4 regions of the Bacillus sp. AFS031507 genome follow, and region 1 is predicted to be linked to each of the others. Evidence: predicted binding sites of a transcription regulator. Region 1 holds the regulator's gene; each other region holds the start of a gene.
What was found. Region 1 encodes Rex, which represses fermentation and respiration genes when NADH is low (regulators of the CRP and FNR family bind a similar motif). Its sites were predicted from a motif close to TTGTGAAATATTTCACAA; they were not measured.
Positions count from the first base shown of each region.

Region 1 (3,090 bases):
GGAAAATCAGATCGTCCTGTACCCACTACAAGTGCTCCTGCTTCTTTGGCCGCATCGGGCATAATTTCCGGTACAGGGTTGGCCATGGCAAAGATAATCGGGTTACGGTGCATAGAACCAACCATATCCTTTGTAACGGCCCCGGCTGCTGATACCCCCACAAACACATCTGCGTCAACGAGCGCATCGGCTAACGCTCCTTGTTTTTGCTCGCGATTTGTCATTCGCGCCATTTCATCTTTGAATCGATTCATTCCGAACGGGCGGCCTTCATAAATAATTCCTTTTGTATCGCATAAAATAACATCCTTCGCGCCCATATGCAGCAGGAGCTTAACAATTGCTACTCCAGCTGAACCTGCTCCGTTTACGGCAACACGAATATCTTTAATTTTTTTATCTGCTAATTTTAATGCGTTGATTAGACCAGCGGCTGTTACAATCGCGGTTCCATGCTGGTCATCATGAAAAACAGGAATCTCGCAGGCTTTGCGGAGGCGGTCTTCAATTTCAAAGCATTGCGGCGCAGCAATATCCTCCAAGTTCACTCCGCCAAATGTTGGTTCTAGCAGCTTGACGGTTTCTACGATCTGGTCTGTGTCAGTGGTGGCCAAGCAAATGGGAAAGGCATCAACATCTGCGAACGATTTGAATAACACGGCCTTTCCTTCCATCACAGGCATCGCAGCTTTTGGTCCAATGTTTCCAAGCCCCAGGACCGCTGTCCCATTGGATACCACTGCGACAAGATTGCCCTTCGAGGTATAATCATAGACTTTATTTTCGTCTGCATAAATGTCCAAACATGGCTCTGCCACACCGGGTGAATAGGCAAGGCTTAAATCTTTTGCATTATGTACTGCCACCTTAGAATAAATCCCAACCTTGCCTTGGTGTTCCTTGTGCATTTTTAACGCTTCATCTCGTAAAATTGACATTGAATTTCCCCCACTTCCCGGTTAGTAACCGCTTGCATTTTATCTACCTACATCTTAGTGCATAAGAAAGTATTTTTATAGATTATGTAATTAAAAAAAGCAGGGAGTTAATCATACAAAAGGCCTTCCACAAATTTTGTGGAAAGCCTTTTTAACTAATTATTCTTCATCTATTTCGACCGTTGGATAATGCTTTAAAAAGTAGACTAGCGATTGAAGCTCCACAGCCAAGTCAATATGATGGACCCTTATTAAGGGTGGAACATTTAACCTCGCTGGAGTGAAATTTAAGATCCCTTTTACATTCGCTTGGACCAGTCGATCGGTTATCATTTGTGCGGCAGGAGCCGGAACCGTTAATATCGCCACTGAAATATTAGTTTCTGATAACACCTTCTCTAAATCGTCCATAGGGTGAACAGGTACCTCGCGAATCATGGTTCCCATTTTGTCGGGATCCACATCGAAGGCGCATTCTATTTTTGTGTTATTATTTTTTAAAAAGTTATAGTTTAAAAAGGCAGTCCCAAGATTTCCGACTCCTATTAAGGCAACCTTAGTTAATTCATCCTGATCTAGGGTCTTTCGGAAGAAGGATATTAAGTAATTAACATTATACCCATAGCCCTTTTTTCCTAACGCACCGAAATAGGAAAAGTCGCGGCGAATCGTTGCTGAGTCTACCTTTACTGCTTCACTCAATTCCGCTGAAGAGACCCTTTGCTTGCCTGAACTTTGCAGGTTTTTTAGAAATCGATAATAGAGGGGCAGCCGTTTTGCTGTCGCCTGTGGTATTTTCGTTGTTTCATTACTCATAATCTCCCACACCCCATGAATGGTTTAGTTAAAAATTTATTTAACTCTTTCATCTCTTTTAAAATCACCGTTTTTACCGCCCGTTTTTTCGACAAGATACGTCGGTCCAATTACCATACCTTTATCAACGGCTTTACACATATCATAAACCGTTAAGGCACATGCGGATGCGGCTGTTAACGCTTCCATTTCTACACCTGTGTTCCCTTTCGTTTTAACGGCTGCAGCAATATATAATTGATAGTTCTCATCCTTATCCTGTTCCCAAGAGAAAGAAATATTAACACCTGTTAATGGAATCGGATGGCACATTGGAATCAAATCCCATGTCTTCTTTGCTGCCATGACAGCTGCTATCTGGGCCACAGCTAAGACATCGCCCTTCTTCATCTCATTATTAGTTATTTTATCATAAATTTCTTTACTAACGGTAATGCTGGAATGAGCAAGCGCCGTACGTGCCGTTTCCGGCTTATCACTGACGTCGACCATTTTTGCTCTGCCTTCTTCATTAAAATGCGTAAATTCTGCCATATAAAAAATCCTCCCATCAAATCATACACTATTTTTCCTTATATGTGTGTGAAACTTTGAACTATATATTACATTTTATGTCGGTTTAAGACTTCACTCCGCTAATATGGCGAGCAGTTTATTGCCGACATACCGGGAATAAGGTACACTAATCCTATGTAATAGAGGTGAATGAGAATGATTTTGCTACAGGTTAATCAATTACAAAAATATTATGGTGCTGACCTTATTTTATCGAATATTAAGCTCGAATTACAAACTCGGGACCGTGTTGCCCTTGTTGGACGCAATGGGGCGGGAAAATCGACATTATTGAAAATTATTGCCGGACACTTGTCGCATGATGGCGGAGAAATCATCAAGCCAAAAGAAGTGACGATTGGCTATTTAGCTCAAAATACTGGGTTAGAATCATCATTATCCATATGGGATGAAATGCTGACGGTTTTTGAACCGCTGCGATTGATGGAAAAACAACTCCGCACACTTGAAGAACAAATGGCTGATCCCCTCGTTTTTGGAGACAGTGGCAGGTACGAAAGAATCCTAAAAGAGTACGATCATCTTCAGGTCAAATTTAAAGAACTGGGAGGGTATCAGTATGAGGCAGAGATGCGCTCCGTCCTTCATGGGCTGAATTTCCATGATAAATCCTTGATGATATCTAGTTTAAGCGGCGGGCAGAAAACTCGTCTAGCCCTTGGTAAACTCTTGTTAACCAGGCCTGATATCCTAATATTGGATGAGCCCACAAACCACCTTGATATTGATACGCTTTCCTGGCTGGAGCAATATTTACAAA
Region 1 is NZ_NUOW01000035.1:4,586-7,675, reverse strand. Features, by position in the region: gene ystJ (NADP-dependent malic enzyme) at 1-938, opposite strand, end outside; gene COE25_RS25080 (redox-sensing transcriptional repressor Rex) at 1,098-1,754, opposite strand; gene moaC (cyclic pyranopterin monophosphate synthase MoaC) at 1,791-2,288, opposite strand; gene COE25_RS25070 (ABC-F family ATP-binding cassette domain-containing protein) at 2,466-3,090, shown strand, end outside.

Region 2 (3,090 bases), on a different contig from region 1:
AAAAAAAGCGACGCATCTGGTAGGAAAACCAAGACTGCGTCGCTTTTTGTTTGGATTAAACATTATGTTTTACAGCTTTATTCCCTTTAAATGCAGTGTTACGAATGAATGGGATAACCCAACGGTCAAGACCGATGCGGCCCGCATTATAGCCAGAGAATAGGATGATCGCTCCTAGGAAAAGATCTGTTGGAATATGTGACACAGTTCCTGCTAAGAAAAATGAAAAGTTCATTACAAGTCCAAAGAACATAGCAGCAGTTGTTAAACATCCAAGAATAAGTCCAAGTCCGATTAAGAATTCACCTAGTGGGACGATCGTGTTAAAAATATCAACGTTTGGTAACGCGAAATGCTTTAAGAAATCAACATACCAGCCATAAACCATCGCACCGTCTGGACCTTTCACTGGATTGGCGATTGCCCCTTTTAGATAGCCAGAAGCATCAAAACCGCCTGATAATTTGTGGAACCCAGCTGTTATCCAAGAATACCCCATATATAAGCGAAGAACTGTTAAAATTCCAGCGGCAACTTTGTTTTCTCTTAACCAATTTACTATCATGTGAAACACTCCTTGTTAATTTATTTTTATTTGTTTGTTTGTTTGTTTGTTTGTTCGTTAACTACAACTTTACTATACCAAACTTATTTTGAAATTAGGGCAAATTGTTCACTGTTTCACATATTTGTAAAAAAGTTATGAACAAATTTCAAACGAACAAGATCCTTCACCAGACTCTTGGAGAGTTTTGTATAAAAGGGAGCTTATCAAAGACATTCCCCTTGCTTACTTGCATTAAACGTTATGCTTTACAGTTTTACTACCTTTAAATGCAGTGTTACGAATGAATGGGATAACCCAACGGTCAAGACCGATGCGACCAGCGTTATAGCCTGAGAAAAGAATAATTGCTCCTAGGAAAAGATCTGTTGGAATATGTGACACGGTTCCTGCTAAGAAAAATGAAAAGTTCATTACAAGTCCAAAGAACATAGCAGCAGTTGTTAAACATCCAAGAATAAGTCCAAGTCCGATTAAGAATTCACCTAGTGGGACGATCGTGTTAAAAATATCAACGTTTGGTAACGCGAAATGCTTTAAGAAATCAACATACCAGCCATAAACCATCGCACCGTCTGGACCTTTCACTGGATTAGCGATTGCCCCTTTTAGATAGCCAGAAGCATCAAAACCGCCTGATAATTTGTGGAACCCAGCTGTAATCCAAGAATACCCCATATATAAGCGAAGAACTGTTAAAATTCCAGCGGCAACTTTGTTTTCTCTTAACCAATTTACTACCATGTGAAACACTCCTTGTTAATTTATTTTAGTTGTTTGTTTGTTCGTTAACTACATTTTTACTATACCAAACTTATTTTGAAATTAGGGTAAATTGTTCACTATTTCACATATTCGTAAAAAAGTTGTGAACATTTTATTGCAGGGCCATGAACTCCATTACTTCCTAATTAATAAGAAAAATGCTTGGAGATGCTCCAAGCATTTTTACGTCATTCTGCGTGTGAATTAACCTAAATATTTTTCTAAAGGGTTCCAGTAATTCGCTCCCCATCCTGCTGCAAGATGTTCTCCTTCAGCATCAGGAAAACCAATGTGGTCGAAAACCAAAAGGGTTTTTGAGTCTTGTTCTTTTAGCTCAAACTTAGCAATAGAATAAACTCCCTCTGGCCAGTTCGCTACTCGCCAAGCTTGTACAATTCGCACACCTGGAACAAGTTCAATGTTTCTTCCAAGAATCATGCCGCCAAAACACGAAAAAGTACCACCAGCTTCGGGACTGATTTCTGTAGGTGCACCTCCCGTCATTTTGCTAAATTGTTTCGAATCGGTAAGTGCTTCATATATAAGTCCAGGACTGGCATTGAAAATTACTTCTTGATGAATTATTTTAGTCATTTTTAATTCCTCCAATATATTCAGTAGAAAAGGTTATTTATTTTTTATAAAAATTAATGCATGGCCATTTCGGACCATGGATCTACACCTGGATCATTGCCTTCTGCAAAATCTTTAATGCGCGGCATGTAATGGGACCATCCTTGTTGGTGCGATGGGATTTCTTCAACTGGCAAGTCATAATGGGTTAAAACTAAATTTGTGCCATTTTCTTTCGGAGTCAGTTTGAATTCAACCTTACTTGAACCAGGTGGCACGAGCTTTGATTTTTCCCAACCCCAAGACATGACGATTTTTTCAAAAGGGACAATTTCTAGATATTCGCCCATGGCAATATCGCTGCCATTCACATCAATTCGATATTTACCACCGATTTTTGGTTCGAGCAGAATATGTCTCCCCATCCAGCGAACCATTTTGTCCGCATCAGTAAAGAACGAAAATAATGTTTCCGGGCGGGCTTCAATAAATATTTCTTTTGTGATGATTTCATTATTGGTCTGATTCATTTTTTCTCCTTTCTTCCTCTTCGGCAGCTTCTTTCAAACGAAGTAAACTATCATCCCAAAAACGGTCAATATACTGCTTTAATTCAGAAAAACCGTCCCTTCTAATACCGTAGTACCGTTTCGTTCCGTCTCTCCGAACTATAACTAGGCCGGATTGTTCGAGAACTTTGAGATGCTGAGAAACTGCTGGAGCTGAAATGTCAAAATGTGAGGCAATCGCGCTGGAGGTCATTTCTCCATCACGAACGAGATAGAGTATATCTCGACGTCTAGGTTCTGCTAATGCATGAAGGACTTTTTCAATCATATCGTTATTTTAGCGTACACTTAATTAAGTGTCAACTTAATTAAGTGCTAATCATATTAGTATCTTTTGGCAAAAAGATGAATATATGAATTCATAAGAGGATTGAAATTTTTTCCAAAAAAGGACTTGAAAAACTAATGGTATTAGTTAATATAAAACTAATGATATTAGTTAAAGGGGAAGTGTCACTATGAGGATGATCAAAAATGGGTACTTGTATCAAGTTACATTCTTGGCGAATGTTTTTCCGGTCAACTGCTATTTGGTGGAGGAAGAGGACGGGTTAACGTTAATTGATGCAGCGCTTGGCTTTTGTGCCAAAGGCATTATGAAGGCGGCTGAATCAATTG
Region 2 is NZ_NUOW01000001.1:320,582-323,671, reverse strand. Features, by position in the region: gene COE25_RS01495 (DoxX family membrane protein) at 56-565, opposite strand; gene COE25_RS01490 (DoxX family membrane protein) at 800-1,309, opposite strand; gene COE25_RS01485 (SRPBCC family protein) at 1,535-1,924, opposite strand; gene COE25_RS01480 (SRPBCC family protein) at 1,978-2,433, opposite strand; gene COE25_RS01475 (ArsR/SmtB family transcription factor) at 2,417-2,740, opposite strand; gene COE25_RS01470 (MBL fold metallo-hydrolase) at 2,931-3,090, shown strand, end outside.
Region 2: COE25_RS01490 (DoxX family membrane protein) is a predicted target of Rex. The motif match lies at 1,401-1,418, and genes of this name have one in related genera.

Region 3 (3,090 bases), on a different contig from region 1:
TTCATTTGCTCTGAGAAGTAGATTGATCTGTCCTCGATGATATTGACCATGTAGTGCAACATGGGTAAAGATATCTCTTACCGAATTATTAAACTCATTGCCTTTACTATTTCTGTATGACACGATCTGATCGAGAGCAGGAATAGATAAACCAGAAAGAAATTCTTTAAAGTTTAGATTATTTTGGTTAACCATTTCTGTACAAGCACCTAAACTGACCTCTGCCCAGATAGGTATTTTTGAACTGTCTGACCCTATTAACCTAGTAAACCACACATGTTCTGCCAGAAGGATATGTGAGAATAGATTGTTAACCTGTTTGTTCTCCCCTTCCATATTTTGCAAGGTTTCATGAATTCGTTGATTAGCCCAGTTTAAATGCTCAAACATATTTCGGATCGTTTCCACTTGACCACCTCCATGTACTTTATCAATATGTGTTAGCAAATAAAATTTATAACGATTATATATTTAGACACGATCATTAGTACTCAGTTTAAGTCTTTAAGAAAAATCTCACTACAAATGGCCTTATGCGAAACGATAGTAAATCAATAAAAAGGTTGCTAGCACAAAAATGAAGTTTAAAAATACAAAGATAAATTGATCTGTTTTAGTTTTATGCATTTTAATCGGCGGGTTATAGAATGAAACACCCTCAATAATGAAGATGATTAATACAATGTGAATCATGAAATGGCCGATGACTTCTGTCATTCCAAAGAGCATCGTGGTTGAGATAAAAATGCCTGTTACCACAAAACCTAACACACGATTTAAGATACCGACAACTAACAAATAACCCACGACAAACTCGATAAATGCCGCCATTACAACAAACAACTCTGGTGCGAAGCCAAATGTAGGCACATGATGGTTAGTGACAATATCTAATGCCATACCTGGATATACCCATTTTTCAACGGCTACCCAGCTAAGTGAGAGTCCTGTCCCTAAATAGAGAAATGGAAACCCTGCCTTCTCCAGCTTTGTATTACCTACTAATAATACACCAATAATGGCTACATAAAAACCGTAGTCTAACATATAGAAAATGCCATGATGGATCGTTACATAAATAAATAATCCTAATAAAATAGAAGCGCCGATTTTTGTTGAAATATGATGCGGAATCAATAAAATTCCAATGGTCACCCACGCTAATACAGTAATGAAAGTACTACTTATATGGAACTCGGGAGCAAATAACGTTCCATTTATCATTTGAATTATTAGCGCAATGGCGGTCCCATATTTTAATAAGTATCTAGAATACTTTCTAAAACTGGAGAGACGATCCTCCATTTTTTTCATTGGTCCCCATTCAGCCATTTTCGGAATGATCAAGGTTAATACAGCTAAAACAATGGCCGCAACTAGCGTTAAAAATATAAACATCGGTGATAATATATGTTCAATAGACTCCTTATGTGGCACTACTTTTGTGAACCACTTCACATGTGCTTGTGCAAAAAAAGGTGTCATAACAATCCCTAGTGTTAATAGTATCTGAAATATCTTTTTCATTAGTAATCCCCCTAGTAATATAAACAACATGACTGTAGTGATAATATACATGAAAAATCATTTCCATAGACGTCGTATTATTGAACATTTTGTGAAATGTTTCACAAAATAAATTGATCATCACCTATGGTCCGAACCTGACTCTGGTTCGGACTCGATTGCCTTTGAATTCTTCAAAACCTTTCTAAAGTCGCCATTAAGTGGGCACAAAAGCAACAAAGTTTCTAAAAGAGCTTAGAATTAAAAAGACCGAACATGCAGCAACATGTCCGATCCAGTTTAATTAATATTTCCCTCAAGGGGGATCGATACTATCACACTAGGCGCTAAACTCAAAATACCTCCCTCAATCCTTTTACTCTACAAAAACACCCCAACCGTCTGAATAACCACCATGTGGTTTACTTAAGTTATTTAAATTATTCTGTATTTTAATTAATTCATTATAATTTAATAGCATTCTTTTAGAGCAACAACATGCCCACTCTTCAGTTTCGTCATCTTGCTCTATGAAACAATTGAATCCTTCTCCTTTTAATACTTGCGATAATTTTTCACCTGTTGCTTTGTCAGGCACGGCAACAAAAAATTCCACTGATTGTTGTTTTTTTAAATCTAATCCTTCTTTATATAGACTACGTAAAGCATCTCCATCAGCATCATTTGGAAATTTCATTCGTTTCTCCTCCATATTCTAGTACATTCATTGTTGTCATTATAATTCACATCTTCGTGAAAATAAAATCATTTTCATTTTCATTCTAATTTCAATAACAGGAGTTCAGGGTCTTCCAATAATTTCATAATATGGTTTAATGCATTTTGGGCAATAACGCCGTCAATTACAGAGTGGTCATAACTAAGAGAAAGAGGGAAGCATTTTGCCAATGGTAATTTCCCCAATCCTCACGATCGGCTTTTCAATAATTTCCCCAATCCCCAAGATGGAGGTTTCTGGATGGTTAATATGGAGTAAACCGTTGTCCTCCAGCTGATCCGATGTTCGAAATTGTACATGTTCCTCCTTTCATATGATCCATGGTTAATTTGTTGTCTCTTGCTGTTTTTGTAAGCATGCCGATTTCCTTTGCGAGTCCAGAGATATTTTAATAGTCTGCATCCTTAAGTACCGATACAACAAGTCCATTCTCGGTTTGGACTGCAATTCCAATGTTATAAAATTTTTTATAAAGAAAATTAAGTGTACATGTGATTTGTAAGGGGTGAAAATTGACTATTCCCGCCTACTCTTTATTCAATGATAATAGTCCCTGGTACCATCTAGAAAATATTAATTGACTAAAAAAAGTGCAAGGCACCATCCTATTACCTGGAAGGTGCCTTGAACTCAATTATTAATAAAAAAATTCTGTTTCATTACTTGCCACTGATTCTTTTTTATTGCCGGGAGTGATCGTTTTGAAGCTCGTTATATTTTCATATTCCCCTGGTTTTAGAACACTTTGGTCGCCTCTCATTAAGTAGGTGTAAGCAATAATAGAGATAAACAATCCGAATGTCCAGGCATTATCCCATAAAAAGCGAAGTCCCGGGATGAAAAGA
Region 3 is NZ_NUOW01000025.1:94,361-97,450, reverse strand. Features, by position in the region: gene COE25_RS21830 (DinB family protein) at 1-408, opposite strand, end outside; gene COE25_RS21825 (DoxX family membrane protein) at 532-1,527, opposite strand; gene COE25_RS21820 (ribonuclease E inhibitor RraB) at 1,883-2,203, opposite strand; partial or broken gene COE25_RS21815 (2-oxo acid dehydrogenase subunit E2) at 2,284-2,720, opposite strand; gene COE25_RS21810 (NCS1 family nucleobase:cation symporter-1) at 2,883-3,090, opposite strand, start outside.
Region 3: COE25_RS21825 (DoxX family membrane protein) is a predicted target of Rex. The motif match lies at 1,617-1,634, and genes of this name have one in related genera.

Region 4 (3,090 bases), on a different contig from region 1:
CCTGACGTCAATGATCAAACTTCAATTGGAACTACTGATGTTGCAAATGTAAATAAACCCATTCAACCTGTACTACCAATCTAACATTATAGGGGTTATATGATATGCCATTTCAAATAAATATTTTAAATTTTAAGATTAATGGAGCTACGCAAAACGGAAATGTTGATATAGGTCCCACTGTGCATAACAGCCATACTGCCAATAGTAAATTTGTCGGAGCAAATTTTTCTTTAGGTGATTTTTCACCTGCTTCTTCTCTTATGAACTCAGGCAATATAGATCCAGATATTAGTGATCAGGATCAAATAGCTAACCCTTCTATGCCTATCGCCAATCAAATTTAAAGGAGTAGTAAGATGGATATAGAAAAAATGAGAAAATGGCTAGAGATTACAAATGAATATAGAGAGAGCAATTTTTGGTCTAGTGTACTTAAGCAAAAACATCCTGATGAATTTTTTAGAGAAGCGGTATGTAATCCAAAATTTGATATATATCAAAATGAAAATTATTACTATATTATTTTTGAAATACCTGGAGTAAATCAAGAAGATCTTTCAATTAACTTAATCACAAATACACATTTAAAAATTAATGGCAGAATAAAGCCGGTTCTACCATTTGAAATGGAAATGAAAAGAGAGCGAATATATGGTGATTTTGAACGTGTAATTGAACTTCCAGAACCAACATATGTTCATTTAATGCAAACACAAATTTATAATGGACTACTTCATATATCATATCCTCGAAAAAGTGTGTTAAATAATTGTCAATAGAAAGAAAAGAAAATAGTCACCAAAAAAAAACGCAGTGAACTCACAAGCGTTTTTTCTTGTTTTATTAATGGTGATGATGAACGCCCATTGTTGGGTTGGTAATTAGCCATTCTTCTTTTGGTAATTGGAAATATTGAATCCAGATATTATTTAATGTCGGATCATTTTTATCAAGAATAAAGTCAATTTCTTTATCACTTGTAACCACTACATCGTTTTCTGTTGGTGTATCAAGCTTTAAATCATAATGGGCGTGGTCCCCGTGGATACTTGTCACATATACTCGAAACAATTTCCCTTGTGCCTCTTCTTGTTCCATCATTTTCTTCAATGCTTTTGCTGCATTCCGATTAACTTTTACCTTCATTTTTTGCTCTCCTCTATCTATGTATTCCTTTATATTATCCCACTTTAAATCCAAAATAGACAATGTTTAGCTTTGAAACAACAAAAGTCATAAATGCACTTTTTGTAAAATCAACTTACCTAATTTTTCCTAGTAAGGGATTTTAAAACCTTAACAAATTTGTCACAATTTAATCCAAAAACCTATATTAACATCACAGCAATGTTGATAATATAGATTTTAGGAAATACATACAGACTAATTAATATTAAATGATAATTAATTTAAATTCTTACATCTTTTACAATGAAGGAAGGAATTAGTCTTGTTTTGTTTGTGAATGAATTCACGATAATCATATCAAAAAATGAACATTCTAGAAGGGAGAAATATTCATGTTTAAAAAAAGCTACATCATTCCACTGTTAGCTTTAGTACCAACTTTACTTTTAAGCGGCTGTACGAATATGGTCGTCTTTGATCCAAAAGGCCCTGCCGCACGTGACATTCTAGAATTAATTAACTGGTCACTTATTTTTATGCTGTTGGTGGTTGTTGTTGTGTTCGGTTTATTTGGATATATCATTTGGAAATATCGTGCGAAACCTGAAAATGCAGATTACGAACCGCCTGAAGAACACGGAAGTACAAAATTAGAGATTATTTGGACTGTCATTCCTATTCTGATTGTCATTGCTTTAACGATTCCAACTGTTAAAACAATATATAAATTAGAGAAAGTACCTGCCGGGTATGAAAATAAAAAACCTATTACCATTAATGTAACATCAGCTGATTGGAAGTGGATTTTTAGCTATCCAGAACAAGGGATCGAGACAGTGAACTATGTGAATATTCCTGCTGGCACTCCGGTACAGTTTAAGTTAACCTCTGCTGGTACAATGCAATCCTTCTGGGTTCCTGCTTTAGGTGGTCAAAAGTATACCATGAACAAAATGGAGACAGAGTTGTATCTCACAGCAGACAAGCCTGGAGAATTTCTAGGTAGAAATACAAACTTTAACGGCAAGGGATATGCAGAAATGGAATTTACAGTTGAAGCGAAATCCCCGCAAGCCTTTGAAAAGTGGGTTAAGGATGTCAAAGATACTGCCCCTAAGTTAACAGAAAAGAAATACAATCAACTTCTAAAACCTACACACTTAGGTCGTGAAACATTCCTTGGAACTCATCTAGCCTGGGTAAATCATGCTGATATGAATTCTAAAACTTATACAAATCCTGAATTGTACGAAGTACATGGCGTCAAAGGAAAGATTTTTAAAGAGAAAGAAACAAATGGGCATTCTATGGACATGGGCGAAAAATCAGATGGAGGTGAGCACGATGGGCATTAATTGGCATGACTTTTTTATTGTCGGCAACCCATTAATACTAGGTTCTCAGATTGCTATTCTATTAACAATGATAGGAATTGTAGCAGGGGTTACCTATTTAAAGAAATGGAAATGGCTTTGGAGAGAATGGTTAACAACCGTTGATCATAAACGAATTGGGATTATGTACATCCTTTCTGGTGTGCTGATGTTTTTCCGGGGAGGCGTAGATGGTCTTTTAATGAAGGCTCAAACCTCTCGTCCAGAGATGAAATTTTTAGATGCGCAGCATTACAATGAAATTTTTACCACACACGGTGTGATCATGATTTTGTTTGCGGCAATGCCATTATTAATTGGTTTAATGAACGTGGTAATCCCGCTGCAAATTGGCGCGCGTGACGTGGCATTCCCTCAACTTAACGCTCTAAGCTTCTGGTTGTTCTTTAGTGGTGCTATGTTGTTTAATATTTCGTTTGTTATTGGAGGGTCCCCGGATGCCGGCTGGACAGCCTACTTCCCTCTTGCAGGTAAAGAATTTACTCCTGGGATCGGAAATAACTATTACGCTATTGCCCTGCAAATTGCCGGGATTGGTACGTTAATGACAGGAATTAATTTTATC
Region 4 is NZ_NUOW01000024.1:224,352-227,441, forward strand. Features, by position in the region: gene COE25_RS21195 (spore germination protein) at 1-84, shown strand, start outside; gene COE25_RS21200 (spore germination protein) at 105-347, shown strand; gene COE25_RS21205 (Hsp20/alpha crystallin family protein) at 360-782, shown strand; gene COE25_RS21210 (heme biosynthesis protein HemY) at 847-1,149, opposite strand; gene qoxA (cytochrome aa3 quinol oxidase subunit II) at 1,524-2,486, shown strand; gene qoxB (cytochrome aa3 quinol oxidase subunit I) at 2,476-3,090, shown strand, end outside.
Region 4: qoxA (cytochrome aa3 quinol oxidase subunit II) is a predicted target of Rex. The motif match lies at 1,463-1,480, and genes of this name have one in related genera.